One region of the Haemophilus sputorum HK 2154 genome, then DNA from elsewhere that is predicted to be linked to it. Evidence: riboswitches for the same ligand, from Rfam matches in the RefSeq annotation. Region 1 holds a riboswitch; each other region holds the start of a gene.
What was found. Region 1 has a riboswitch for thiamine pyrophosphate ahead of HMPREF1128_RS03960 (MFS transporter). Riboswitches for the same ligand answer to the same signal wherever they lie in the genome.
Positions count from the first base shown of each region.

Region 2: it holds a riboswitch for thiamine pyrophosphate, as region 1 does, so the genes downstream of both, thiM (hydroxyethylthiazole kinase) here and HMPREF1128_RS03960 (MFS transporter) in region 1, are expected to answer to the same signal.
Region 3: it holds a riboswitch for thiamine pyrophosphate, as region 1 does, so the genes downstream of both, HMPREF1128_RS06380 (ABC transporter ATP-binding protein) here and HMPREF1128_RS03960 (MFS transporter) in region 1, are expected to answer to the same signal.

Region 1 covers NZ_ALJP01000009.1:312,761-323,061, forward strand. The annotation lists gene aroA (3-phosphoshikimate 1-carboxyvinyltransferase) at 1-1,185, opposite strand, end outside; gene hisC (histidinol-phosphate transaminase) at 1,203-2,303, opposite strand; gene dld (D-lactate dehydrogenase) at 2,525-4,219, shown strand; gene HMPREF1128_RS03960 (MFS transporter) at 4,294-5,604, opposite strand; TPP riboswitch at 5,702-5,792, opposite strand; gene HMPREF1128_RS03965 (hypothetical protein) at 5,864-6,526, opposite strand; gene tsaB (tRNA (adenosine(37)-N6)-threonylcarbamoyltransferase complex dimerization subunit type 1 TsaB) at 6,575-7,267, opposite strand; gene aroG (3-deoxy-7-phosphoheptulonate synthase AroG) at 7,340-8,428, opposite strand; gene HMPREF1128_RS03980 (DNA translocase FtsK) at 8,585-10,301, opposite strand, start outside.
Region 2 covers NZ_ALJP01000011.1:56,703-67,003, reverse strand. The annotation lists gene asnA (aspartate--ammonia ligase) at 1-434, opposite strand, end outside; gene asnC (transcriptional regulator AsnC) at 609-1,082, shown strand; gene HMPREF1128_RS06960 (Dps family protein) at 1,275-1,757, shown strand; TPP riboswitch at 1,868-1,956, shown strand; gene thiM (hydroxyethylthiazole kinase) at 2,003-2,806, shown strand; gene thiD (bifunctional hydroxymethylpyrimidine kinase/phosphomethylpyrimidine kinase) at 2,799-3,605, shown strand; gene thiE (thiamine phosphate synthase) at 3,598-4,257, shown strand; gene HMPREF1128_RS06940 (anaerobic C4-dicarboxylate transporter) at 4,323-5,645, opposite strand; gene dapF (diaminopimelate epimerase) at 5,773-6,597, shown strand; gene rpoB (DNA-directed RNA polymerase subunit beta) at 7,009-10,301, shown strand, end outside.
Region 3 covers NZ_ALJP01000009.1:820,202-830,502, forward strand. The annotation lists gene HMPREF1128_RS06345 (TPR domain-containing protein) at 1-681, opposite strand, end outside; gene nrfF (heme lyase NrfEFG subunit NrfF) at 678-1,091, opposite strand; gene HMPREF1128_RS06355 (redoxin family protein) at 1,091-1,624, opposite strand; gene nrfE (heme lyase NrfEFG subunit NrfE) at 1,634-3,556, opposite strand; gene HMPREF1128_RS06365 (ABC transporter substrate-binding protein) at 3,670-4,617, opposite strand; gene tenA (thiaminase II) at 4,632-5,282, opposite strand; gene HMPREF1128_RS06375 (ABC transporter permease) at 5,291-6,037, opposite strand; gene HMPREF1128_RS06380 (ABC transporter ATP-binding protein) at 6,034-6,756, opposite strand; TPP riboswitch at 6,824-6,911, opposite strand; gene HMPREF1128_RS06385 (uracil-xanthine permease family protein) at 7,055-8,278, opposite strand; gene putP (sodium/proline symporter PutP) at 8,434-9,951, opposite strand; gene HMPREF1128_RS06395 (5-formyltetrahydrofolate cyclo-ligase) at 10,023-10,301, opposite strand, start outside.

The DNA.
Region 1 (10,301 bases):
ACACATCGCCATTCGGTGATCGTTATAAGTCGCAATTTCCGCTGCTTGGAATTGCGCTAATGCCAAAGGTTGAATACGAATGAAATCCTCGCCTTCTTCAACTTCTGCACCGATTTTACGAAGCTCGGTTGCCATCGCACTTAAACGGTCGGTTTCTTTTACCCGCCAGTTATAAATGTTGCGAATTACCGTTTCACCTTCGGCAAACAATGCTGTTGTTGCAATAGTCATTGCTGCATCTGGAATATGATTCATATCCATATCTACACCATGCAATGGTGCTTGTTCTGCTTGAATAAAATCCTCACCCCAAGTGATTTTTGCGCCCATTTTCTCTAATACATCGGCAAACAAGCGGTCACCTTGAATTGAATTTTTACCAATTCCTGTAACTTTTACTTTTCCTTTAATAGCACCTGCGGCTAAAAAATAAGAAGCAGAAGAAGCATCCCCTTCCACTAAATAACGCTTAGGTGAAATATAAGATTGATTGCCCTTTACAATAAAGGTTTGATAATTTTGGTTTTCTACTGTCACACCAAAATCTTTCATCATCGCCAAGGTGATATCAATGTAAGGTTTTGAAACTAGCTCGCCCATAATCTGAATTTCCATATCGCCTTCAGCAAGTGGGGCCGCCATCAATAGTGCCGTTAAAAATTGACTGGAAATTGAGCCGTCAATTTGCACTTTGCCGCCTTGTAACCCCGTATTTCGGATTGCGAGCGGTGGATACCCTTCTTGTTCAAGATATTGCACATTTGCGCCAACTTGAATTAAAGCATCAACCAAATGCTTAATTGGACGCTCTTTCATGCGAGGTTCGCCTGTTAAAACAACCTCTGCCTCTTGTTGTCCTTTTAAGCAAAGTGCAGCCGCTAACGGGCGCATGGCAGTGCCTGCATTCCCTAGGAAAAGTGAAAGCCCATTTTGCCAATTAAAGGCACCGCCAACGCCTGTTATTGTGCATACGGTTTTATCTGAGGATAGTTCATAACTCACTCCTAAAGATTTCAACGCATTTAGCATATGACGAATATCATCACTGTCTAATAAATTGGTGACTTCCGTTGTGCCATGTGCTAATGCTGCCAATAACAAAGCACGGTTAGATAAGCTTTTTGAACCAGGTAAGTTAATCTCGCCTTCTACACGCAAAATAGGATTTAAACTGATTTTTTCCATCTTTTCTCTCGCTTAAATTATTGTAGGTTTAACACTTTGCGTAATGCTTCAAACAGACGACTATTTTCTTCTGGCAAGCCAATACTAATGCGCAAATGATTCGGCATACCATAACCTGCAATCGGACGAACAATCACGCCTTCATGCAATAACGCATCATAAATCGGCTGCGCAGGGCGTTTAAAATCAATGGTAATAAAATTACCTTTTGAGGGAATGAAATCTAATTGGTATTGCTGACAAAATGCTTCATAACGTTGCATTTCTTGGCGATTATTGGCAGCGACTTTAGCAACAAAAGCATCATCATTTAACACGGCAATCGCAGAAGCCAAGGCTAGACTATTGCAGTTAAACGGTTGGCGCACGCGGTTCAATAAGTCTGCAATTTCAGCATTTGAAACAGCATAACCAATACGCAATCCAGCTAAGCCATATGCTTTGGAAAGCGAGCGTGAAACGATTAAATTGGGATATTTAGCTAATAACGCAAAACTATCTACCCGCTCAGTAGGTGTGGTAAATTCGGTATAAGCTTCATCTAATACCACAATAATATGTGATGGCACCTGTGCTAAAAAAGCCTCTAGCTCAGCATGCGTTAAAAAATTTCCGGTTGGATTATTGGGGTTGGCGATAAATATCAGTTTGGTTTTCTCGTTAATCGCAGCTAGAAAACCGTCTAAGTCATGCCCCCAGTTTTTAGCAGGGATTTCGCGCGCAGTTGCATTGATCGCTTTTGTGACTAATGGATAAACAATAAAGGCATATTGCGAATAAATCACTTCATCCTGTTCGCTAGCAAAAGTATGAGCAAATAGTTCTAATAAATCATTGGATCCATTACCCAATGTAATTTGATTGGGTTCAATATGAAATTTTTGCGCAATCGTCTTTTTCAATTCAAAGCCATTGGCATCAGGGTAACGAGTAAGATCATTTAATTGACTCATAATCGCTTGTTTAGCGCTTTCAGGAAAGCCAAACGGATTTTCGTTTGAAGCCAGTTTAATGATGTTAGAAATGCCAAGCTCTCGTTCTAATTCTTCAATTGGTTTGCCGGCTTGGTATGGAGAAAGCGATTTTACGCCCTCATTTGCGATGTTGATAAATTGCATAATGTGTCCTTTTTATTTTTCTTAGGCTCAGGATTGTAGTAGAGAATCACGCTTTTTTAAAGCGAAAGCGGTCGAATTTCATGGCGTTTTTGCAAAAATCACGGTTTTACTTTTATTTATTTTTTATTGATTGTGTGATTTATCTCACATTTTTTAATTCTTGATTTTGTTAGCATAACTGCTTGATTTTCTAACCCAACTCAAATAAAGGGCGATTTATTATGTCAACCCAACAACTTATTTCTCAATTAACCGACATTGTCGGTCACGCACATATTATTACGGATGCGGCAAAAAATGAGGCTTATCGCAGTGGTTATCGTTTTGGCACAGGTAACGCGATTGCGGTTGTGAGACCTGCTACATTATTAGAATTCTGGAACGTGCTAAAAGCCTGTGTGGCGCATGATGTGATTGTAATTAACCAAGCTGCAAATACGGGCTTAACAGGGGGTTCAACGCCTAGCGGGAACGATTATGATCGTGATATTGTTATCATCAACACCATGTTAATGAAAGACATTCAACTCATTAACGATGCCGAACAAGTTGTCTGTTTCCCTGGCTCAACCCTCAATGAATTAGAAAATTTATTAAAACCGCACGAAAGAGAGCCTCACTCAGTTATTGGTTCTTCTTGTATTGGTGCTTCCGTTATCGGTGGGATTTGTAATAACTCTGGCGGAGCTTTAGTACAACGTGGGCCAGCTTATACCGAAATGGCACTCTTTGCTCAATTAAATGAAAATGGCGAATTAGAACTTAAAAACCATTTAGGTATTGATTTAGGCGAAACCCCAGAAGAAATTTTAACGAACTTACAAGGTCACCACTACCAACGCAAAGATATTCAAAGAGATTGCGGAAAAGGCCATGACCATCACTACTGCAACCATGTTCGTAAAGTAGATGAAGATAGCCCTGCGCGCTTTAATGCAGACCCAAGCCGTCACTATGAATCATCCGGCTCTGCAGGAAAACTGGCTGTTTTTGCCGTGCGTTTAGATACTTTCCCATTAGAGAAAAATACGGCGGTGTTCTACATCGGCACAAACCAAATTCAAACACTTAACGACATTCGCCGCCATATGTTAGCCAATTTTGAAGTGCTACCGATTTCAGGCGAATACATTCATCGTGATGCTTTTGATGTGGCAGCACGTTATGGAAAAGATACCTTCTGGGTGATTAAAAAATTCGGTACACACTGGTTACCGAAACTCTTTGCATTGAAAGCTAATGTTGATCGTATTGCGAAAAAATTCTCGTTCTTACCACACCATTTAAGCGATAAATTTATGCAACTCTTATCAAAAGCGATGCCAGAACATCTGCCAAAAAGCTTGTGGACATATCGCGATAAATATGAACACCATTTAATCGTGAAAATGGGAGGAAAAGGCGTACAAGAAGCGCGTGAATTCTTAAAAACTTATTTTAGTGATGCCACTAAAGGCGGATATTTTGAATGTAACGCCGAAGAAACCCAAGCAGCCATGTTGCATCGTTTCGCAGTTGCAAGTGCAGCAATTCGCTATCGCGCTATTCATGAAAAAGAAGTGGAAGAAATCGTGGCATTAGACGTTGCGCTTCGCCGTAATGATAATGAATGGTTTGAAGTTCTTCCGCCAGAAATTGATAACAAAATTAGCCATAAGCTCTATTACGGTCACTTTATGTGCCATGTGTTCCACCAAGATTATATTGTGAAAAAAGGCTACGATTGTGAAGCCCTAGAGCATGACATGCTCAAATTGCTTGACCAACGTGGCGCACAATATCCAGCAGAACACAACGTAGGGCACCTTTATGAAGCTAAACCAGAATTGCGTAAATTCTATAAAGTACTCGACCCAACCAATAGCTTCAACCCAGGAATTGGTAAAACCACCAAGAAAAAACATTGGGTAGAATAATCCTGTTAATAAAACAAGCGGTCATATTTGCAAAACTTTTTACAAATATGACCGCTTGTATTTTTTAGAACTAATTACGCTAATTCCACATCTTTAGTTTCTTGCATAAACCATAAGCCTATCAAACTCAATACTGCGTTAGCAGCTAAATAAAGTCCAACTCCTTTCAATCCATAATGTGCATTTAGCGGTAAAGTAATGATTGTTGCCACGCTCGCACTTAAAAGTCCTGCACAGTTATACGTTAGCGATGCGCCAGAATATCGGGCGTGTGTGGGGAATAGTTCTGGCAAGAAACTTGCTAGCGGTGCATAACCTAAACCAATTAACCCCATGCCAATAATTAAAAACCAGAATAGGCTAACAGCACTGCCATTTTCTAGGAAACATGGTAAAGCTAAACCAAATACAGCTACACCGACGGTTGTCCAAATCATCCAAATACGACGCCCAATGCGGTCAATATATTTACCGGATAAATAGATCGTAGCCGCTAATGAAAATGCACTTGCCATTAACAATGCAGTAAATAATTGAGGCGAAAATCCTAGCCCCATTTTAAAACCCGCTTCTGAAATGGTTGGTGCAGATTTTGCATAGATTTGACTAAATGCGATCATAATATAGAACAACACATAGCCTGCCATACAAGCAAACATGCCAAGCATAAATGGTCTAAAATGGCTGGTCAAAACCGTCATCATCGGGATTCGTGTCGGTTGTTTTTGGATTAACGCAGCAAGAAAGATCGGTGCTTCAGTTAATTTCAAGCGGACATACAAGCCTATGGCAACTAACACGATTGAGCTTAAAAATGGAATACGCCAAGCCCATTCAACTAAATTACTTTGCCCAGCCCAAATTCCTACCAGCAAAAAAGCGCCATTTGCTAATAATAATCCTAACGGCGCGCCTAGTTGTGGGAATGAGCCATACCAACCGCGTTTTTCTTGTGGGGCGTTTTCAATCGCCACTAACGCAGCACCGCCCCACTCTCCGCCTAATCCAATGCCTTGTCCAATTCTACACAAGCAAAGCAGTATGGTTGCGTAAATACCAATTTGCTCATAAGTAGGTAATAAACCGATGGAAATCGTTGCAAAGCCCATCAATAACAGTGACATCACGAAGGTATTTTTTCGTCCGAATTTATCTCCAAAATGCCCGAAAATTAACGCACCTAATGGGCGAGCAACAAAAGTGAGTGCAAGTGTAGATAGTGCAGCAATTTGGTTGGAAAGCGGATCCGCTTGATGAAAAAATTGATGATTAAATACCAATACAGCAGCCATGGCATAAATATAATTATCAAAATATTCAATGGCCGTGCCAATCATAGTAGCTGATGCCACTTGAGTTAGATTATTGTTTTGCCGAATAGACATATTTCCCTCCTTTTATTCGGTGTCCAAAATAATGGCAATAACACTGAATCTCGTAGAGGGTAAACAAGCAAAGTAAGTAGATAGAAAAGAAAAATGAAAGATTGGCATGTTAGTTTCCTACGTCAGTATTAACTGCTTCAGGTTCACGGGTATCATCTCAGCGACAATGCGCACCCCGACTAATTCGGCTAAATTCTAGCGCTTTATATGAGAAAGCTCAATCTAATTTCTAAGAAAGATGAAGATAAACACTCAACATTTACTGTTTTGGAGTTTCTGTTGGGGAATTTTCTTTAACTAAAGCATTTACCCAAGAAATGGTTTGCATTTTTTCCCAAGCACTCCCTCTTACCATAGTCGGTACAGAGTAATCTTGGCATATTGCATTAAATAGCCAATGGTTTAAAGCAAGAGTTGCGAGAATCTGAGGTCTGCCTCGTTCCCCTATTATTCTTTCATAAACAATATAATCTTCGCCATCTTCTAATAAGTTAAATGTAACTTGAGATGGTCGGCTATATACCATCCCGTTCTTTAACATCTTAAAGTATTGGCGAATATAACGCTCTCGATCCTCTAATGCCATTTGTGCCAGGTTTTCATTATAAAAATCTAAACTTTCTAAATAACAAATTTTTTCAAGAACGGAATGACAACTTTGATAGCCTGAACGACCGACTCCTCTTTGAAAACATCTCTGCTCTGGCTCAAAATAAAGCTTGACCACTTTGTTTGCCATAGATGGGCGTTCAGCTAACCATTCTTTCAATTCTAGTGCGTCTAAATCAGCAGGTATTGCATTTTCTGGGGAAATGACATTGATTGAAGTATTATTCACTGTAATTTGTTCTTTCACTGGCAAAATCGGTGCCGGTTTACAGCCCCATAAGCAGAAACACAATAGCCCTAATAACTTCTTCATTTAGCCTTATCCTTGATTTAAAAAACTTGTCCTTCGCTCATTTCTAAATTACTGCTTATGTGGCAATTTTTGCCAAGTTACTTCATTACGCAAATAGACGGGTTCAATCTCCATCGCTTGTTGTACTTTACCTTGGGCGATTGCAATTTTAGCAAGTTCAAGCATATATCGCGCTGAAGGTAGTGTAATTTCACTGACAACAAGCGGTCGTTTTTCTTCAGAAAATTGCGAATAAGCCTGCCAGCCCGTACCCACAACGGTAGGATTATCCCCTAACATAAATTGTTCAATCGCTTTTTCAGGTGCGCAAACTTGTTCTGGTACAAGTTCTTGCCAGCCTTGTTCGGTTCGTTGATATTGCGCGAAATAAACTTCATTCATTCTGGCATCAATTAAAGCAATAACATTGGTAGCCCCTTCTGTTTGATAAGCTTGCTCTGCCATTGCCATTAAATTGGAAATTGCTAACACAGGTAATTCGGCCCCAAAGGCTAAACCTTGTGCGACACCAATTCCAACACGAACGCCCGTAAAACTCCCTGGCCCGCGCCCAAAGGCTAAATAATCAACCTCTTGTAACGAAATATTTGCTTTTGCTAATAATTTATCAATCATCGGTAAAATGCGCTGAGTATGAGTACGTGGGCTAAGTTCGTCTAAATACGTCACTTTGCCTAAATGCGTTAACGCAACCGAACAAGCTTCTGTTGCGGTATCTAGCGCGAGAATGGTTTGAGTCATATTTTTTTCCTATTGGGTGCTACCACACCATAAAAATAAAAGGTGGGAACGTCCCACCCTATTAAATCTAAATTATTCAGCACGTTTCTTACGACGCTCTGCTACGGCATCAGCTAAGGCGAATAATGCTTTTTCGCTGTCTTCCCAACCAATACACGCATCAGTAATACTTTGTCCGTAAACTAAATCTGCAAGTGTTTGACCTGCTTTCAGATCTTGGCGACCTTCAACTAAGTGACTTTCGATCATCACACCAGAAATATAGTCTGAACCGCCTGCAATTTGTGCGCAAACATCTGCGCAAACATCCATCTGGCGTTTAAATTGTTTTTGGCTATTTGCATGGCTGAAATCCACCATCACATGAGGTCGTCTGCCTGCTTTCGCAATACTTTCACAGACTTTCGCTACAGATTCTGCATCATAATTCGTACCATTATCGCCACCACGTAAAATAATATGGCAATCTGGGTTTCCTGCCGTGGTTACAATCGCTGAATGACCAAATTTCGTTACCGATAAGAAATGATGTTGAGACTCCGCTGAAGCAATTGCATCTAACGCAATTTTCACCCCACCGTTGGTACCATTTTTAAAGCCTACTGCACAAGATAACCCTGAAGCTAATTCACGATGAACTTGTGATTCTGTTGTACGGGCACCAATTGCGCCCCAACTCATAAAATCAGCCATATATTGTGGCGTAATCATATCTAAGAATTCACCTGCTGCTGGCACGGTTAAATCGTTAATATCAGATAACACTTTACGACCAATGCGTAAGCCATCATTTAAAGCATAGCTTTCGTCTAAATGCGGATCGTTGATCAAACCTTTCCAACCAACGGTTGTACGTGGCTTCTCAAAATACACTCGCATCACGACCTCTAAGTTCTCACTAATTCTTGGGTTATCACGTATAGCTTTAATTTTTTGCGCATATTCTAACGCGGCTTTTGGGTCATGAATTGAACATGGCCCAATAACCACTAATAGGCGATCGTCTGTTCCATGAATAATATGATGAATTGCACGGCGTGTTTTCTCTACAGTTTTAGCCGCAATCTCACTTGCTGGAAAGCGTTCTAATAGCGCTACCGGAGGCAAAAGCTCTTCAATTTTAGTAATCCGAAGATCATCATTTTTATTTTTATAAGACATTGTGTTTTCCTTATTTATGTTTTTTTATATTGTGAATTATTCTATCTGAATATCTGACTATCGCCTATCCTTAATTCGGGAAGCATAAACGAAAGCGGTCGAATTTACGCCATCTTTTGCAAAATTATGCGAAAACTCGACCGCTTGTGAGAAGGATTATCTTGCTAGCACTTCACGTTTGCCATTTTTGCCTGGCTCAGAAATCATGCCTTGCGCTTCCATTTGGTCGATAATTTTTGCTGCACGGTTAAAACCTAAGCCAAAGCGGCGCTGAATACCGCTAATAGAAGTTACTCCACTTTCGATCACGAATTCTGCCACTTCATCAAAGCGTGAATCTAACAGCATACCACTTGTATCGCCATTATTGGCAACCTCTTCTTCTGCAGACTCAACAATACTATCAAGATAATTTGGTTTACCTCTCGCGCGCCAGTTATCTGCCACGCGGATAACTTCGTTGTCATCCATAAAGGCACCATGTACACGCAAGATCTCAGGGCTTCCCGAAGCGGAATAAAGCATATCTCCTCGACCAAGTAGTGATTCTGCGCCGCCAGCATCTAAAATCGTACGGGAGTCAATTTGCGTTGCAACAGTAAACGCAATTCGGCTTGGAATATTAGCCTTAATAACCCCTGTAATCACATCCGTTGAAGGGCGTTGAGTTGCAAGAATTAAGTGAATTCCCACCGCTCGCGCTTTTTGTGCGATGCGCATAATATGTTCTTCAACTTCTTTACCCGCACTCATCATCAAGTCAGCAAACTCATCTACAATTAAAACAATATAGCTAAGTTTTTCTAACGCTGGTGGCATGGCATCCATACTATCACCCGGTCTCCAAGCTGGGTTTGCAATCGGCATCCCCATTTCCGTTGCTTGATCAATTTTCGCGTTATAACCCTCAATATTACGAACCTGTAAATAGCTGATTAACTGATAACGTCTTTCCATCTCTTCCACTGCCCAACGCAAAGCATTTGCAGCTTTTTTCATATCCGTCACGACTGGCGTCAGCAAGTGTGGAATATCATTATAAACAGATAACTCAACTACTTTCGGATCAATCATAATAAAACGAACTTGCTCTGGAGTCAGTTTAAATAGCAGGCTTAAAATCATAGTATTTACGCCTACCGATTTACCACCACCTGTTTGCCCAGCCACCAATAAATGAGGCATTTTCGTCATATCAACAACAACTGGTTGACCACTAATATCTTTCCCCAATGCCATTGGCAGTTTTGCATCACTATGACGGAAAGCATCGCTATCTAATACATCACGCAACCAAACGGTTTCACGAAATGCATTCGGCGCTTCAATCCCCATATAAGGTTTACCGGGCACCACTTCGGTAATTCGGATCGCTTTAAACATTAACTCACGCGCCAAATCACTCGCAAGTGAAGTCACTTTTGCCGCTTTTACCCCTGCGGCAGGCTTAATTTCATAGCGGGTAACGACTGGCCCCACCAATACATCTTCTACCGTTGCTTTAACACCATAATTAGCTAAAGCTGTTTCAACACGGTGTGAAGTGGAAAGAATTTCTTCTTCTGTAACTCGCTGACTACTTGGCGGATGTCTATCTAATAAATCTAACGTTGGTAACGGTGTAGTCGGTTTTTCTGTTACCTTATTACGTTGTAATAAGGGATGAATTAACGTCTCGCCATATCCTTTAGGATAATCTACTGATGCTGGTTTGTTTGGTTGAACCGCTGGTTTAAGCTCTGCCGTGGTTGCAGCAGAAGGTGAGAAAACAGGCTCTTTCTCACTATTATTTTGCCAAATTTGTTCAAAGGTATCATCTAGCCCTTGAGTTTTAGCGCGTTCAGCAACCTCAGCCATTCGCTGCTTTTCAGCC
Region 2 (10,301 bases), on a different contig from region 1:
CGAATCGCTTTATAGATTTCATTCACGGTTTCTTTTAAATATTCAAAGTTACGACGACCAGTCGGAATCACTTTTTCCCAGTCCCATTGGTCAACATAAACTGAGTGGGTTGCATCAAGAGAATCTTCATCTGGGCGTAATGCTTTCATGTGTACGAATAAACCTTCGCCTTCTTGGAAACCAAAGCGCGCAAGGGTATGGCGTTTCCATTTTGCTAAAGAATGAACCACTTCATAAGTCGCGTCCGGAATACATTTCACGTGGACTTGTACTGCTTTTTCAATTCCTGAAAGGTTATCTTGCATGCCGTTGCCGACTTCGCTCAGAATTGGGCCTTGAACTTCAATAATGCCGAGTTTATCAATTAAATATTGGGTAAAAGTGTTTTTAACAAAGCTAATTTCGTTTTGTTGTAAGATAAATGATTTTTTCATTGTTGCTTTCCTTTTGATAATTCATTGTCCATTAAAATGGTATGCACGTAATTTAACGGATTTCTTAAAAAACTCAATAGAAATTCAATAAAACTCTTTTTGTGTTATATAATATCTAAAAATAATTTATATTTTTTATATTTTATTTAAGTTTTTACAAAAGTGGAGGAAAATTTGACCGCTTCTCAACTTAATAAGCCTGTGCTCGATGCGTTAGATCAGCATATTTTACGTTCGCTAATTCAAGATGCTAAAACACCATATGCAGAAATCGCACGACATTATGGGGTGAGTGCTGGGACTATTCATGTGCGTGTGGAGAAAATGCGCCAATCTGGCGTCATTGAAGGAACAAAAATTAAGATTAACGAGCGCAAGCTAGGTTATGACGTTTGCTGTTTTATTGGCATTATTTTGAAATCAGCCAAAGATTATGAACAAGTTATTGCTAAACTGAATGCATTTCCTGAGGTGGTTGAGGCATATTACACCACGGGTAATTATTCGATTTTTATCAAAGTCATGACGCATACCATTGAAGAGCTGCATCAAGTATTAGCGGGTAAGATTCAAAGCATTGATGAAATTCAATCGACTGAAACCTTGATTTCTATGCAGAATCCGATTTTGCGTGATATTCAGCCTTAACAAGCGGTTTATTTTGATGAAAGATTTGCAAATGTTAACTTTTTGTTATTGATAATTGTATTTTAATTTGTATTTGCTATTGATTCTATCGAATCTATCGGCTTTTCAATAAAAAGTGAGGGCGTATAATGATGCCATCAGAAGATGAGAGACTGATAAAACATCAATTCATAACAATAGAGGAAACAAAATATGTCAAAAACAATTATCGGCTTAGATAAAGCACAATCATCAGAATTAGCAGCAAAATTAAATGAGTTATTAGCTACTTACCAAGTTTTTTATACCAATGTACGTGGTTATCACTGGAATATTAAAGGCGTGAATTTCTTTGAATTACATGCAAAATTTGAAGAAATTTATACGGATTTGGTTGAGAAAGTGGATGAAATTGCAGAGCGTATTTTAACTTTAGGCTATACACCGAATAATGCTTATAGCCAATACTTGAAAGTTTCACGTATTCAAGAAGATATCGCTATCAGCACTGCGCAAGATTGCTTAACTGGCACCTTAAAAGGTTTAACTGTGTTACTTGAGCAACAACGTGAAATTTTAAATTTTGCTGGTGAGGCAGAAGATGAAGGTACTGCATCTCAAATGAGCGATTATATTAAAGAGCAAGAAAAATTAGTTTGGATGTTCCAAGCTGCTTGCCAAACTTGCCACGCTTAATCGAAATCAATCCCGCCCCGTGCGGGATTTTTGTTAGATAAAAATATGATCTTCATCACACTTTACAGTTTCGTAGCTTGCGAAGTGTGATGTAACCTTTTATAGTTCCATGCCATAAGTCGGGGTGCCGAAAGGCTGAGATAATACCCGTGAACCTGATTCAGTTAGTACTGACGTAGGAAACTTACACCTTATTTTCAACCGTGCCTGCTTTCCTTTCAGTATGATTTCTTTGGAGGAAAAGCATGTCATTTCATTATTTAGAACAAATCCGTCAAACCAATCCACTCATTCATTGTATTACCAATTATGTTGCTGCAAATTTTACGGCTAATGGATTATTAGCGATCGGCGCATCTCCGTTGATGTCAGCCAATGTGGCTGAAGTTGCAGAGATTCAGCAATTTGCAAAAGGGTTATTGCTTAACATCGGCACACCAAATGGGCCAGAAAACATTGAAGCGATGATTCTTGCAGGCAAAGCGGCAAACAAAGCAGGGATTCCTGTTGTGTTAGACCCCGTGGGAAGTGGCGCAACAAGCTATCGCCGTCAAGTGGTAGAAAAATTGCTATCAGAAGTTAAGTTTGCGTTGATACGTGGAAATGCTGGCGAAATTGCGCCTTTAGCGCAAATTCAGTGGAGATCAAAAGGCGTTGATGCAGGTGCTGGCGAGGCTGACTTAGCTGAAGTAGCGAAACAAGTAGCACAACAATATCACTGTATTGTGGCTATTAGTGGTGAAACTGATTTTGTCAGCGATGGTCAACGGGTTGCGAAAGTCCAAAATGGGACACCGCTATTTCCTAAAATTACTGGTTCTGGCTGTTTGCTCGGTGCAGTCTGTGCTGCCTTTTTAAGTGTTGCACCAGCATCTGCTTATTTTGATGCCGTGGTGGAAGCAACAACGGTATATGCTGTTGCGGGAGAATTCGCTGCCCGTACTTTAAATCGCACACAAACAGGGGCTTTTGCGGTGAAATTTTTAGATCAGTTAGCTGAAATCAACATGACTTTGGCTGAGCAACAAGGGAGAGTCATTTATGCGTAATTATCCTCAAGCTTTAACTATTGCAGGTTCAGATAGTGGTGGCGGTGCTGGGATTCAGGCGGATTTAAAAACCTTCCAAATGCGAAAAGTGTTTGGCACTAGCGTCATTACTGCTGTGACGGCACAAAACAGTACTGGTGTGTTTGATATTCATGCAATTCCGCTTTCAACGATTGAAAGTCAGCTTAAGGGAGTCGCAAGCGATTTTGATATTCGCGCCTTTAAAATTGGCATGTTAGGCACCGCTGAAACAATAGAATGTGTAGCCGCATTCTTGCAAGCTCGTCCATTTGGGCAGTTAGTGCTAGATCCTGTGATGATTGCCAAAGGTGGGCAACCTTTGTTACCCAATAGCGCAGTAGCTGCACTTAAGCAGCATTTGTTGCCATTAGCTGATGTAATTACTCCAAACCTGCCAGAAGCTTATGCGCTCACAGGCGTGGAGATCGTCGATTGCAAAAGTGCGGAAAAATCTGCCCGCTTGTTACAAGCACAAGGGGTGAAAAATGTGGTAATTAAAGGAGGGCATCTACAAGATTCGCATAGTGAGATTTGTTTTGATTATGTATTTAGCGAGTCTGGCGATTTCACTTTACAAAGCCCGCGTTTTGATACTCCGCATACTCATGGCACAGGCTGTACTTTTTCTGCTTGTATCACGGCAGAATTGGCGAAAGGCTACTCATTAGATACCGCAATTCGCACGGCGAAAGCTTATATTACGGCAGCCATTAGCCATCCGTTAAATATTGGACACGGCCATGGGCCGACTAACCATTGGGCATATCAAGATGAATAAAATGAAAACTATTTTGCCAGTCTATTTTATCGCTGGCACGCAAGATGTACGTCATTTAAGTGGCGACCCTGCACAGAATTTATTGTCTGTGCTGAAGCAGGCTTTGGAAGCAGGAATTACTTGTTTTCAATTTCGCGATAAAGGCGAACATTCGTTGGCTAATCAACCTATTGCGCAAAAAGCGCTCGCGCAGCAATGTCAGGCATTATGCCGTACTTTTAATGTACCGTTTGTGATAAACGACGATGTAGCATTAGCACTTGAGTTAGCCGCAGATGGTGTTCATGTGGGGCAAGGTGATATGCCGATAGAAACAGTGCTTGCTCGCACGCAAGGAAAAATGTTCGTAGGGCTTTCAACGCATTCATTAGAACAAGCGCAACTGGCGCAAGCCAATCCTCACATTGACTATATCGGGGTGGGTCCAATTTTTCCAACGCAATCGAAGAAAGACCAAGATCCCGATGTTGGGCTTGATTTTGTCGCCTATTTACGCCAAGCGGGGATAACGAAACCGATTGTCGCAATTGGGGGAGTGAATGCAGAGTCTGCTCCGTGTTTATTAGGCGATGGCGCAGATGGTGTTGCTGTCATTTCAGCTATTGCGCAAGCAAGCGATATTGCTGCAGTCGTTAAGTCATTGAAAGGCTAACAGTGGCAATTTTAGATACAGAAAAGGGGCGGAAATCCGCCCCTGATTGTTTGACAAGCGGTCAATTACAATAAAATATTTGCAAATAATAGACCGAAGGCTAAACAGAATGCCATGCTTAATAAGCCTGGTAACATAAAGCTGTGGTTGAAAATGTATTTACCGATTCTGGTTGTACCGGTGGTATCAAAGTCGATAGATGCAATAATCGGACCATAGTTTGGAACGAAGAAGTAACCATTTACTGCCACAAACACCCCAATTAAAACAGGTGCTGGAATACCTAATGAAATACCAAGTGGGAATAAGGTTGCTACAGTCGCGCCTTGGCTGTTAACTAATACAGAAAGCACAAATAATGCAAAAGCAAACGCCCATGGTGCAGTATGAACTAAACCTTCCACTAAGCCTTTTACTTCAGTCATATGTGCTTGCATTAACGTATCACCTAACCATGCGATACCGAAGATAGCGATTACTGCACGCATCCCTGCATGGAATACAGAACCTTTAGTGATAGCAGTACCATCTGGTTTGCAAGTCATAATAATCAATGCACCGATTGATAACATGATGATTTCAATAGTATGAGCCATACCCATTGGTTTGCCATCAAATACTGGGCGAAGAGAAGGCATTGCACCCATGATTACTACTAATAACGCACCAAATAAGAAGAGTGAAACAGAAACTTTTGCAGTTTTGCTGATTTCGATTTCTTTATTGCTGGTTTGAGAAGCAAAAATATCTGCGTATTTTGGATCGCTTAAACGACGTAAATATTCTGGGTCATCTTTTAATTCTTTCCCCATTTTATTCACAAAAATACATGCAAGGAAAATCCCTAATAATGTAGATGGGATAGTTACCATCAATACATCACCTAAGTGAATACCTTGTGGTTCAAGGAAAGCGACAACTGCTACAACCGCTGCTGCAATAGGACTTGCTACAATCGCAAATTGTGATGCGATTACTGCCATAGAAAGTGGACGTTCTGGACGAATACCATTGTGACGGCTCACTTCAGCGATTACTGGTAATACAGAATAAGCTACGTGACCTGTACCAGCTAATACGGTGAAAGTCCAAGTTACAAGCGGTGCAATAAAGGTAATATATTTCGGATTACGGCGTAAAATGTTGGTTGCGAGTTTGATCATATAATCTAAACCGCCAGCAGCTTGCATCGCTGCAGCTGCAGAAACTACCGCCATAATCATAAACATTACATCAATCGGTAAACCTGCTGGTTTAAGTCCGAACCCGAAGGAGAGAATAGCTAAGCCTAAACCGCCAAAGACCCCTAAACCGATACCACCTGCACGTGCACCGACTAAGATACACAACAGGACGATCGCAAATTGCAAGAGAAACATTCCTGACATTATTTGATTACTCCATTGTAAATTAAAAGAAAAGACCTCATACTTATTGATCATATCAACATTAAAAAAATAAATAAATCTAATCATCAGGATTAGATTTAATAAAAGTCAAAAAATAAGGAAAAATATGCAATTTTCTAAAATGCACGGGCTTGGCAATGATTTCATGGTTATTGACGGCGTCACCCAAAGCGTATTTTTGACCGATGAGCTGATTCGCAAATTAGCCGATCGCCATCGCGGAGTAGGCTTCGACCAGCTGTTATTAGTTGAAGCACCTTACGACCCTGATTTAGATTTCCACTACCGTATTTTTAACGCTGATGGCAGTGAAGTTTCTCAATGTGGCAATGGCGCACGTTGCTTTGCTCGCTTTGTAAGCCTCAAAGGATTAACTGATAAGCAAGATATTAAAGTCAGTACCGCAAATGGCAAAATGGTATTAAGTTTGCAAGAAGACGGACAGGTACGCGTGAACATGGGCAAACCGATTTGGGAACCGGCAAAAGTTCCATTTATTGCCAACAAGTTTGAGAAAAACTACTTGTTGCGTACTGAATTGCAAACCGCGATTTGTGGCGTCGTATCGATGGGAAATCCGCATGCGGTGTTGCAAGTTGAAAATGTGCAAACAGCCCCAGTCAATGAGCTTGGCCCATTATTAGAAAATCATGAACGTTTTCCAGAGCGAGCGAATATTGGCTTTATGCAAGTGGTGAATCGTCATCATATAAAACTACGCGTTTTTGAACGTGGTGCGGGTGAAACACAAGCCTGCGGTAGTGGTGCGTGTGCGGCGGCTGCGGTCGGCATTATGCAAGGCGCATTAGATAGCCCGGTACGCGTAGATTTGCCTGGCGGTACGCTTATGATTGAATGGCAAGGCGAAAGCAGCCCACTTTATATGACAGGTGATGCGGAACATGTTTACGATGGCTTTTTAAAACTCTAATTTATCGGTGACAAGCGGTCTGATTTTTGTCAAATTTTGCAAAAATCAGACCGCTTGTATTATTCAGAAAAAGTGAGATTAAATTATAAAAACATGGTGCTCAAATTTTCGTAAAACCTTGACGAAAATATAGAGAATTTACTATAATACACAACCATTTTTGCAATAGATTGTTGGCTGACGAAAATCGTCAGCCTTTTGTGCTTTATAAAAATCGGCTGATTTTGTCATTTTAATCGCTGATATTTGCAAAATCCTCATCCGATTTAACCGCTTGCAGTAGTGATTTTTGACTGCAAGAGAGGAAGTCGGAAAATGACACTTCGTACCCTTTTAATGCCACTTCCAGCTGAGTCTTCTCATTTGGATTGTGAATCTCAACCATAACAAAAAATCAGAGGCTATCTAACAATGGCATACTCCTATTCCGAGAAAAAGCGTATCCGTAAGAGCTTTGGCAAACGCCCTCAGGTTCTGAACGTACCTTATCTATTAACTCTCCAACTTGATTCTTATGAAAAATTCATTCAGCAAGATCCAGAAGGACTACAAGGTTTAGAAGCGGCATTCCGTTCTGTATTCCCGATTGTAAGTAACAACGGTGCAACAGAATTACAATACGTTTCTTACGAACTTGGCGAGCCAGTATTTGATGTACGTGAATGTCAAATTCGTGGTACAACCTACGCTGCACCATTACGCGTGAAATTACGTTTAGTGACTTTTGACCGTGAAGCTGCAGCGGGCACGGTAAAAGACATTAAAGAACAGAACGTGTATATGGGCGAAATCCCATTGATGACCGACAACGGTACTTTCGTTATCAACGGCACTGAGCGTGTTATCGTTTCACAATTACACCGTAGTCCGGGTGTGTTCTTCGATTCTGACAAAGGTAAAACCCACTCTTCAGGTAAAGTGCTTTATAACGCACGCATCATACCTTACCGTGGTTCTTGGTTAGATTTCGAGTTCGATCCGAAAGACAACTTATATGCGCGTATCGACCGTCGTCGTAAGTTACCTTCAACCATTATCCTTCGTGCATTAGGTTATACTACTGAAGAAATCCTTTCAATGTTCTTCGAGAAAGTGAAATTTGAAATTACCGATGATAATAAACTTCAAATGGAACTGGTGCCGGAGCGTTTACGTGGTGAAACTGCGTTATTCGACATTGAAGCAGATGGTAAAGTTTATGTAGAAAAAGGTCGCCGTATTACGGCTAAACACACTCGTGATTTAGCAAAAGCGGGCGTAACCAAAATTGACGTGCCAGTTGAATACATCGTTGGCAAAGTGTCTGCTAAAGATTACGTTAATTTAGAAGATGGCGAAATTGTTTGCGCAGCAAATATGGAAATTTCTTTAGAGATGCTAGCAAACCTTGCGCAAGCTGGTTACAAAGAAATCGAAGTGTTATTCACTAATGATTTAGATCACGGTCCATATATTTCTGAAACATTACGCGTTGATCCAACTTACGACCGCTTATCAGCATTAGTAGAAATCTACCGTATGATGCGTCCGGGCGAACCACCAACAAAAGAAGCGGCAGAAGCGTTATTCGATAATATGTTCTTCTCAGCAGATCGTTATGATTTATCTGCAGTAGGACGTATGAAATTTAACCGTTCTTTAAGCATTCCTGAAGGCGAAGGCACTGGTGTATTAAGCAATGAAGACATCATCCGTGTGATGAAAAAACTCATTGAAATCCGTAACGGTCGTGGCGAAGTTGATGATATCGACCACTTAGGTAACCGTCGTATTCGTTCAGTAGGTGAAATGGCTGAAAACCAATTCCGTATTGGTTTAGTCCGTGTAGAACGTGCTGTACGTGAGCGTTTATCTTTAGGCGACTTAGATGGCGTAACTCCACAAGATTTAATCAATGCGAAACCAATTTCAGCAGCAGTGAAAGAGTTCTTTGGCTCATCACAACTTTCGCAATTTATGGATCAAAACAACCCGCTTTCAGAGGTTACCCATAAACGTCGTATTTCAGCATTAGGCCCAGGTGGTTTAACGCGTGAACGTGCAGGCTTTGAGGTTCGAGACGTTCACCCAACTCACTATGGTCGTTTATGTCCGATTGAAACCCCAGAGGGTCCAAACATCGGTTTGATTAACTCACTTTCTGTATATGCGCGTACCAATAATTATGGTTTCTTAGAAACGCCATTCCGTAAAGTAGTAGATGGTCAAGTAACAGAAGATATCGAATACTTATCTGCAATCGAAGAAGGTAACTATGTTATCGCACAGGCGAACTCAAACTTAGATGAGAACTTCCGCTTTACCGATACTTATGTCACTTGTCGTGAGCAAGGTGAATCAGGTTTATACAAACCAGAAGAAGTTCACTATATGGATATCTCAACCCAACAAGTGGTTTCTGTGGCAGCAGCGCTTATCCCATTCTTAGAGCACGACGATGCGAACCGTGCGTTAATGGGTGCGAACATGCAACGTCAAGCTGTTCCAACATTACGTGCGGACAAACCATTAGTTGGTACCGGTATGGAAAAACCAATCGCACTTGACTCAGGTGTGGCGGTTGTTGCTAAACGTGGTGGTACAGTTCAATACGTTGATGCTTCACGTATCGTAGTGAAAGTTAACGAAGATGAAACTATCCCGGGCGAAGCAGGTATTGATATTTATAACTTAATTAAATATACCCGCTCAAACCAAAATACTTGTATCAACCAAATTCCTTGTGTGAATTTAGGTGAGCCAGTAGCGCGTGGTGAAATCTTAGCTGATGGTCCTTCAACAGACTTAGGTGAATTAGCATTAGGTCAAAACATTCGCGTGGCGTTCATGCCGTGGAATGGTTATAACTTCGAAGACTCAATGTTAGTGTCTGAGCGTGTGGTTCAAGAAGACCGCTTTACCACTATCCACATCCAAGAGTTATCTTGTGTGGCGCGTGATACCAAATTAGGTTCAGAAGAAATCACCGCAGATATTCCAAACGTGGGTGAATCTGCGTTAAGCAAATTAGATGAATCAGGTATCGTTTACGTTGGTGCAGAAGTTAAAGGTGGCGACATCTTAGTTGGTAAAGTAACACCTAAAGGTGAAACCCAATTAACCCCAGAAGAGAAACTTTTACGTGCAATCTTCGGTGAAAAAGCATCTGATGTAAAAGATTCTTCATTACGTGTACCAAATGGCACATCAGGTACAGTTATCGATGTTCAAGTCTTCACTCGTGATGGCGTACAAAAAGATAAACGTGCGTTAGAAATCGAAGAAATGCAACTTCGTGAAGCGAAGAAAGATTTAACTGAAGAGTTAGAAATTTTAGAAGCTGGTTTATTTACCCGTGTACGTAGCCTCTTAGTAGAAGGTGGCGTGTCAGAAGCGGAATTAGATAAAGTTAACCGTGAAAAATGGTTAGAACAAACGCTCGAAGATGAAGCGAAACAAAACCAACTTGAACAACTTGCAGAACAACACGAAGAGTTACGTAAAGAATTTGAGCGCAAACTTGAAATCAAACGTAACAAGATTATCCAAGGCGACGATTTAGCGCCGGGCGTGTTGAAAGTCGTAAAAGTTTACCTTGCGGTGAAACGTCAAATTCAACCAGGGGATAAAATGGCGGGTCGTCACGGTAACAAAGGGGTTATCTCAAAAATTAACCCAGTTGAAGATATGCCGTATGACGAAAACGGTCAACCAGTTGAGATCGT
Region 3 (10,301 bases), 510 kb from region 1:
ATCGCTATCTAAAACACGGCGCCAATAACTCACAGCGCCAGCATAATCTTTATTTCGATAAGCATCGGTTGCAAGCAACAGCAGACTAGCACTCTCTTTAGCATCTAATTTTAAAGATTCAGCAAGCCACGCTTTGGCATTTTCTGATAAGTTTTGACCATTTTCATAGTAATCAGCAGTTGCCATTGCGCCTAAAATCGCCGCCTTTTTACCTAGCACTTTTTGTGCGTTGTCAAAGCAGATAATGGCTGCATTAAAATCATTATTTAATGCATATGCTTGCCCCAACTCATACCACAAATCGCCATCGTTAGGGTTTGCACGTAATCTATCTTGTAGGCTGAGAATATAATGACTGTTTTTCTGCTCTTTACTTTCTAGCGCAGATTGCACTTCAAACGCTTGGTGAAGTTGCTCGCCTTTTTGCACAATTTGAAAACGTCCACTTTGCGCATAAATACCCACGGCCACTGCAGCTACTAACGCTAATACCAATATGGCTACGATAACAAGCGGGCGTTTTTTGGTAAATTTTTGCGATTTTTCGACCGCTTGCTGCTCAAACTCAAAACGGGCTTGCGCTTCTTCTTTTAACTCAGCCGCTAAATCATTTGGTAAGTGTTGCGCTAACTTTAATGCTTGCTCATAAGTTTCTTGGCTGATTTCAGCACGTGTTTTCATGATTTTGCCTCCGCTTTACGGCGTTTGGTTCGCCAGAAAATAGCAGAAAATAAAATCACCACTAGCCCAACCGGAATTCCCCAAAGTGCCCAAGTGTGCGGGTTAAATGGGGGGTTGTAATTTACAAAATGCCCGAAACGTTGAGTCATGATTTCAATGATTTCTTGATCAGACTTCCCTTCATTGACCATCTGATAAACCTCAAGACGAAGTTTATAAGCCGTCGTCGCATTCGATTCCACTAAGTTCTGGTTTTGACATTGCGGACAACGAAGCGATTTAGCCAACGCCACCGCACGAATACGATCGGCATCGGAATGGAATTCAAAGGTATCCACCATTTCCGCTTGGGCAACAACACTCATGACAAGCGGTAAAATTAAAGCTATTTTTTGCAAAATTTTTCGCATTATTTTTCCTCTCGTAAGGCTTTTAAGCGAGGCAGAAAATCTTGCTCGAAATCAGGGTTGTAGCCTTTTTGTTGATAACGCACTACGCCGTGTTTGTCGATCAAATAGCTTGAAGGCGCAGAAGAGACTTTCAGGGTTTGAATTAAGAAGCCTTTTTCATAATCATCAATCACTAAATGAAACGGGTTACCCCATTGCGTTAATGCCTCTCTTGCATCATTAGGCTGATCGCTATAAGTCAGCCCAACAATTGGTACGCCCTCTGCTTTGAGCTTGTGCAAAATCGGGAATTCTTTAATACACCAAGTGCACCAACTTGCCCAAACATTAAGAATATAAGGCTCTTTCGGCAAACTGTTATTATTTAAACGTGCGTTTGGATCAAGCAAATTTTTCCCGACAAACTCAGGAATCGGCTTATCGCGCCAATCTTCCGTCGGTGAAAGATTATCTTTATTCATTAACGGCACTGTAAGCATTGCTACAATCGCCACCAATAACAACAGCGGTAAAAATAAAAAGGCTTTTTTCATTCTATTTTCTCATTTATTACTTTGTTTATGCGCTTTTCTATTCGCTTGGCGATAGCCAAATAATGCTAATAAAGAGGCAAATACCATCACAATGCCACCAAGCCAAAGTGCGCGCACATAAGGTTTATAATGCAATCTAAACGCATATTCTAAATTGCCAAACTTATCGCCCATGACAATATAAATATCATCTAAGAAATGATGATAAAGCCCAACTTCTGCCATCGTCATGGTGCGTACATCATAATAGCGACGTTCTGGAGTCACTTGTGCTAGCGTTTCGTTCTCTTTAGCAATCTTAAAAATAGCGCGCTCAGCCGTGTAGTTTGCGCCAATTACATCTTGATAGTCATCGTAAGTGAAACTAAACCCCGCTAAAGTGGCAGACTCATTCGGTTTCAATCTTACCCCTTTTTCATCGCCATAATAACTATTCATCATTGCCCCAATCACGCAAATTGCAAAACCGATATGCGCTAGACGCATCGCAAGCGGTCGAATTTGCCACATATATCGCAAATAAGGCAGATGAGTCAGAATAATCCAAATTGCCAAGCTAATAAAAATTGTCGGCAAAATTTGTAATGTATAAGCAACTTGCGTCAACGTTTGCATAGTGAGTGCTACGGCAAGCAGTACGGCTACTGGCAATAAATAGAGTCGCCATAAGATCTGTTTAGTTGGTACACTCTTCCAACGCAATACGACTGCAATTCCCATCGCAACCATTAACAACAGCGCAAGCGGCGTGAATACGTGGTTAAAATATGGTGCGCCAACGGAAATTGATCCCCAGTTCATCGCCGTAAAAACCATTGGATAGAAAGTTCCAACCAGTACTGCAGAAGCCGCTACAGCAAACAAACCGTTAATCAGTAAAAAGGCGGTTTCTTTTGACCAAAGTAAGAAGCGTACTTCGCCTTGCCAAAGATTCACACGGAAAGCAAATAATGCCAATGCAATAAAGCTTAAGCTGAAAAAGAGAATAAGCAATGCCATGCCACGGTCAGGATCAACCGCAAAAGCATGAACAGAAGTTAAAACCCCAGAGCGAACAATAAAGGTACCAAGCAAACTTAATGCAAAAGCAAAAATCGCTAACAGAATCGTCCAGTAATTAAACACACCACGTTTTTCACTGACTATCAATGAGTGCACTAACGCGGTGCCTAATAACCAAGGCATTAAAGAGGCATTTTCAACAGGGTCCCAGAACCACCAGCCGCCCCAGCCTAACTCATAATATGCCCACCAAGCACCAAGAATAATCCCGGCAGTTAAAAAGCCCCAAGAAATCATCGTCCACGGGCGAATCCAGCGTGCTACTGCGGCATCAAAACAACCGGAAACTAAACTTGCCACAACCATAGCAAAGCTAATGGCAAAACCAACATAGCCTAAATAAAGCAATGGTGGGTGAAAAATCAGCCCCACATCTTGCAACATTGGGTTTAAATCTCGCCCTTCTGGTGGTGGCGGGAAACTGCGTTCAAATGGGCTTGAAACTAACAAAATAAATAGCATAAAGCCTAAGGCAATCAGCCCAATCATGGCTAAAGTACGATGGTAGAACAAGCGGTCAGATTTATCCGCAAAAATGCAAAATACGCTTGTCCAAAGTGTTAATGCAGCAAGCCAAAACAACATGGAACCTTCATGCCCGCCCCAAGTTGCCGCAAATTTAAAGAAATCAGGTAATTGGCTATTAGAATGTTGCGCAACATAGATAACGGTAAAATCATCCGTTAAAAAAGCGTGCGCTAACAGAGCAAAGGAAAGCAGAGAAAACAGCGACTGCACGCCAGTTAATAGCGGATTTAACGCTAAATAATGCGGTCGTTTAAACAGTTCGCTAAAAAGAGAACAACCCACTTGAAAGGCGGCAGCCACCGCCGCCAAAATTAATGAAAAATAGCCCAATTCCGGAAGCATAATAAAATCATCGCAAAAAAATTTGGGCTATTATGCCACATCTATGCCAAAGACTGAGAGAACTAGATCAATCTTTGTCAAAAAACGTTGATTTATTCACCAAAAAATAACCGTTATGGCGCTAAATCAACAACATAATCTGTGACCGCAAACTTGTTTTTGATTAACCCTTGTTGCTGCATGAATTCAGCCATTTTGTCATAAGTGGCAAAATCAAATGCGCTTGGCTTCTCAGTCAGATAAGGCAGCGTATCTTTCCATGCGCGACGATTCAATTCATTATCTAGCTCAGCGGGTTTATAACTGACAAACAACTCCCAGCTTTCTTGTGGATGCGCTTTTAAATAAGCACTCGCTTGTGTTAAAGCCCGCACAAAATCACGATATTTCGGTGCTTCCAGCTTATCTTTATTTGCTACAATAATGAGCTCATCATAATTTGGCACGCCATGCTTTTCTGGGAAAAACGCTTTGCCTTGATACCCTTCAATTGCAAGTTGATTCAATTCAAAATTACGGAATGAACCAATAACGGCATCAACTTGTTTGCTGATAAGTGAAGGAGAAAGCGACCAATTCACATTCACTAGCTGCACATCTTTGAGGCTTATCCCTGCAGACTTAAGCATCGTTTCTAGTAAAGCCGTTTCAAAACCACTAACCGAATAGCCAATTTTTTTACCTTTCAAATCCGCTAACGTTTTAATTTCACTATTTTCTAACACCACTAAGCTGTTTAACGGTGAATTCGCAAGCGTTGCAATACGAACTAAAGGCAGTTTTTCATCTAACTGCATTTGTAATTGAGGTTGGTAATCTACCGCTAAATCTGCTTTACCTGCCGCCACTAATTTAGGGGGTAATGAAGGGTCAGCCGGCTCAATAATTTCCACTTCCAAATTCTGCTCTGCAAAAAAGCCTTTTTGTTGTGCCACAATCAATGCAGCATGATCTGGGTTGACGAACCAGTCAAGCATTAACGAGATTTTTTGCTTTTCTGCCGCTTGGCTATTTAGCGCTAAGGCGCTCGCAAGCAATGTGAGTAAGTAACGTTTTTTCATTTTGTCTCCTTTTATTATTCAGATAAATCTAGCCCCATTTGCCAAAACCCAATTTCTAGGCGAGTGGCTGTGGTAAAAATTTTTTGGATATTCTGTAATTGTTCGGCATTAAGATGAGCACAGCATTGATTAAGAAAATCAGCGGTTTCTTTTGCTACTTGTTGGAAATCCTCGCTGGCATAAGTATCAATCCACGTTTGATAGGGATTATTCGGCAGTCTAGGATAGTTATCACAAATATAACGGCCAACTTCAGCATAACCGACCGCACAAGGGGTAATTGCAGCGTAAATTTCTGCTAAACCGCCATTTGCACCACAATCAAGTAGATAACGTGTATAAGCAATACAGGCTGCACTTTCTTGTGTATTAAAGATTTCTTCTTCGCTAATTCCCCATTCTTGGCAATAATTAAGATGCAGCTGGATCTCTTGGCAAATAGCGTCTAATGCTTTACGAGGTGTTTCCATTTGCGCAAAATCTTTTGCTTTAAAAATCGCTAAAGCGAAAGCTCTGCTGTAATGAAAAAGATAGATATAATCTTGTTTTAGATAATGGCGAAAACAATCGGCAGGTAATGAACCTGTAGCTAACTGTTTGACAAAATCGTGCTCAATATAATGCTGCCAGTCAGGCTGCGATTGCTGAATAAGTTGTTTTAGCATAAAACCTCTTAATGAATATAACGAACCCAAGGTAGTGATCGGCGTAGCCAGTAATCAGTGAAAAAATATAAGCAAAGCGCAATTAGTAACAATAAAAATAGTGCAGCAAACATTAGATCAATTTGCATTCTGGCATTGGCTTGCAACATTAAATAGCCTAACCCTTCTGAAGACCCCACCCATTCGCCAACCACTGCCCCAATGGGTGCAATAGAAACTGCAATTCGTAGGCCTGAAGCTAATGCGGGCAATGCAGCAGGCAAACGCACCTTAAACAACATTGCCTGTGGAGAAATTTGTAAAGTTTGCGCCAGTTGTACCCAAGATTGAGGCGTATTACGTAAACCGTCATAACAAGCAGCCGTAACGGGGAAATAGATAATCAATACTGCCATAGCGATTTTAGAAGCCATGCCATATCCCAACCACAACACTAAAAGTGGGGCAATCGCGAAAACAGGCACTGCTTGGGAGATAACCAGCAACGGCATTAAAAAGGCAGAAACGCGGCGTGAAAGTGTGAGCAATAAAGCAGAAATTAACCCCAATATAAACCCACAAATTAAGCCCAATGCGATTTCAATTAGAGTAACCTTAGCATGGCTGAGCAATAAATCAGTGTGCTGTAATAAACGCTCAAAAACCGCTATCGGTGAAGGGAAAAGATAGGTTGGTAAGATAAATATTGAAACTACCGCTTGCCATAAGCCAATCAATAAAAGAAACAAGCCAAGCCAATTAGCTAATTTTTTCATGATGCCTCCTGCATTAACTTAGCAATCAGTTCTTCTTGTAATTGCCAAGCGGTTGCTTGAGCCATGTTATGTGGTTTCGCGCCACTTAATTGACTCACTAAATGCATTTGCGCAGGGTGACCTTGCAAAATATAGAGGCTATCGGCTAACCGAATGGCTTCTTGTGGATCATGCGTCACTAAAATGACGGTTTTCTCATGCAACAACTCACATGCGAGATCTTGTAGCTGCATACGCGTTACCGCATCTAATGCAGAGAAAGGCTCATCCATTAAAATTAAATCCGCCTCTTGCATCAAGGTTCTAGCTAATGCGACACGTTGGCGTTGCCCGCCTGACAGTTGATAACAAGCCTTGTGGATATGTGCTTGCATATTGACTGCAGCTAATAATGCTTCAGCTTTTGCTAAACTTTCAGCATTTTTTGTGCCTTTTAAATGTTGTGCAAGCTGAACGTTATCTAATACTGAAAGCCAAGGAAAAAGGCAATCCTGTTGCGCCAACCAAGCTAATTTGAGATGAGGGGCAAAATGAATCTTTCCTGCACTTACGGCGGATTGCTCAAGCCCCGCAATTGCGCGTAAAAGCGTTGATTTTCCAACGCCTGAGCTGCCTAAAAGTGCAACCCATTCGCCTTGCTTCACATTAAAGTTCAAATTATCAAACAGCGATTGTCCGGCAAATTGCAAAGATAAACCTTGGACTTGGAGGCAAAACATAGCAACCTCATCAAGCGTTCAAAGGGAAAATAGCAAGAAAAGCAAAAAGGGGAGAAAATAAAAGAAATGGTTTCATCATTTAGTTTCCTACGTCAGTGTTAACTGTTTCAGGTTCACGGGTATTATCTCAGCCTATGGCACCCCGACTAATATGTTGCAAAATTCTAGTAAAAACCGAGAACAAAAACAAACTTTTCATTTAAATTTTGTGATCTACCTCACATTACAAGCGGTCTGATTTTAAAAATTTTTTGCAAAAAAAGCGCATCTACAAGATGCGCTTCATCACTTATTATTGTTAGGCATTCTGCCCTTTTTCTTTTGGTAAGATTAAGTTCATGATAATCGCTGCGATGGCACAAAGGCTAATACCTTTAAGCGAGAATTCACCTAGATTGATGAACATACCACCAATACCGAAGGTCATGACCACAGAAACGATCACAAGATTACGTGCCTCACCCATATCCACTTTGGCTTTAATCAGTGTACTCATGCCCACAGCCGCAATAGAACCGAATACGAGCATCATGATGCCACCCATCACAACACTTGGAATCGTCTGTAAGAAAGCGCCAACTTTTCCACAAAATGAGATCGCAATCGCCCAACAAGCTGCCCAAGTCATGATTTTCGGGTTAAAGTTTTTAGTGAGCATTACAGCACCCGTCACTTCTGCATAAGTCGTATTTGGTGGACCACCAAGTAAAGATGCCGCCGAGGTTGCAATACCATCGCCTAATAAGGTTCGGTGAAGCCCCGGTTTTTGTAAGAAGTTTTTACCCGTTACCGAGCTAATCGCCATAATACCGCCAACGTGCTCTACTGCTGGTGCAATCGCAATTGGGAGTAAGTAAAGAATGGCTTCTAAATTAAATTGTGGTGTGGTTAAAGTTGGGATAGAGAACCAGCTAGCCTCGGAAACTTTAGTAAAATCAACTAAACCAAGATAAAGTGAAAGCAAGTAACCAACTAAAATACCGAACATAATCGGAATAAGCTTCATTAACCCTTTAGCGAATACAGCAACGATAACAGTGGTAACTAAGGTTACCATAGAAACTAAAATCGCAAGATTTTGCTCAATCTGCATATTTTTGCCAACCGCCATATCCACCGCAACAGGCGCAAGCCCTAAACCGATGATGATAATAACCGGACCTACCACTACAGGTGGGAAAATTCTGTCCATGATTTGTGCGCCACGCCATTTTACTAAAGCGCTAAGCACGACATAGACTAAACCAGCACAGGCTAAACCGCCCATTGTTGAAGGAATTCCCCAATGTTGTACACCGTATTGGATAGGCGCGATAAAAGCAAAAGAAGAAGCTAAGAAAATCGGTACTTGACGACCGGTGCAGAGTTGAAAAAGAAGGGTACCAATACCTGCAGTGAGCAAGGCAGTGTTTGGGTCTAAGCCCGTAATAAGTGGCACTAAAACTAGGGCGCCGAAGGCAACAAATAACATTTGTAAACCGACAAACGCTTGTTTTGGCGTGCTAATAGTTTGTTGAGTCATGTTAGGTAAGTCCAGTTAAGTGAAAAAACGAAAACGTTATCTTTCGACAACTGGAAATTAATTATAGATCAAAACCTAATTGCTGACGATGCCTCTTTAACAATATAAAAGAAAAATCCCGTTAACTGCTGATAATTTATTAACGGGATTGGAAATTATGCTTTCTCTTCAGCTAAAAAGGCTTTGTTGGCTTTATCAAAAGTTTCTAACACTTGCTGATTCGGCATTGGTGTTATCAGAGAAACAATAATAATTGCCAAAATAGCAAGGAAGAATCCAGGAATCATTGAATAAACATCAGGCAATGCCAACCAAAGCGTAATATCTTTCCAGAAATACACCACTAAAGCCCCTGTTAGCATCCCCGCAATCGCACCAAAACCATTCATCCGTTTCCAAAACAATGACAACAACACAATTGGGCCAAATGCAGAGCCAAAACCTGCCCATGCATCTTTCACTAAGCCAAACACTTGGCTATTTGGATCTTGTGCAATATAGATGGCTAACCCAGCAACCGCTAATACCATCACTCGACCTAACCAAATCAATTCACGATCGCTTGCTTTTGGTCTTAAAATGCCTTTGTATAAATCTTCGGTAATCGCGCTTGAGCAAATCAATAATTGTGCAGAAAGTGTACTCATTACGGCAGCAAGAATAGCAGAAAGCAATACGCCAGCTGTCCATGGATCAAATAATAATTTTGCTAGTTCAATAAAAATCTGCTCATTGTTTTGACTCACTACACTGGCTTTTTCTGGGAATTTGAAAAAATACAACATGCCGAAATAGCCAATACCAATCGCGCCCACTAAGCAGATAACCATCCACGTCATACTGATTCGGCGCGCATTTTTAAGTGATTTCACACTCTCTGCTGCCATAAATCGTACAACGATATGCGGTTGTCCAAAATAACCTAATCCCCACGCCATGAGACTTAATACGCCTAAAACTGTGGTGCCGCTAAACATATCATTATAATTTTTGCCACTCGCTGCTTCTGCCAACACTAAAGTGGATTTGATCTCATCTACACTACCAATGCTTAATATAACAAAAAGTGGCGTCAGCAATAATGCAAAGACCATTAGCGACGCTTGGATCGTGTCCGTCCAACTCACAGCTAAAAAGCCGCCAATAAAGGTATAAAGAATAGTAGCAACCGCACCATACCAAATGGCATCTGCATAAGGTACCCCAAAAAGATTTTCAAAGACGCGCGCACCCGCGACGACGCCAGAAGCACAATAAACAGCGAAAAAGAGTAAGAAGATAAACGCAGAAAGGATTTTAATGAGCTTAGTTTTATCACCAAAACGGTTATGAAAATACTCAGGTAAAGTTAGCGCATCGCCACTATATTCGGTATGAGCACGCAATCTACCGGCAACTAATTTCCAGTTTAAATAAGCCCCGATCGTTAAGCCAACTGCTAACCATGCTTCAATCAGACCACCTGCATAAACAGCACCGGGTAAGCCCATCAATAGCCAACCCGACATATCTGATGCACCAGCCGATAACGCAGTAACGAAACTGCCTAAACGGCGCCCACCTAAAATGTAATCAGAAAGGTTATTCGTGACTCGGTAAGCAATCAATCCTATCAGGATCATCGCCACAATATAGATAAGGAATGTAGTAGTGGTTGGATCAAACCCAAACATGCGCGCCTCTTAAGCCTTAAAATGGAGGAAAAGGCAAAAGATTACCCATTTTGGCGTAAAAAATCAATGTTTTAACCGAGAATTAGGTGATCTAATGGTTCATCCCAAGCTGCTAACGGCAATTTTTCTACCTGTTGACAACGATGCGCTAGCCCCACACTAATCGCAGAAGATTGGCTTAATGTACGATCATAAAACCCGCCGCCATAACCTAAACGCCCATTGTGTTTATCACAAGCCACTAATGGCGTAAAAATCATGTCTAATTCATTTAAAGGCAACACTTTTCGAACATCTAACTTAGGTTCTTGCATGCCAAGAGAATGTGTAATCCACTCATCGTTTGATTC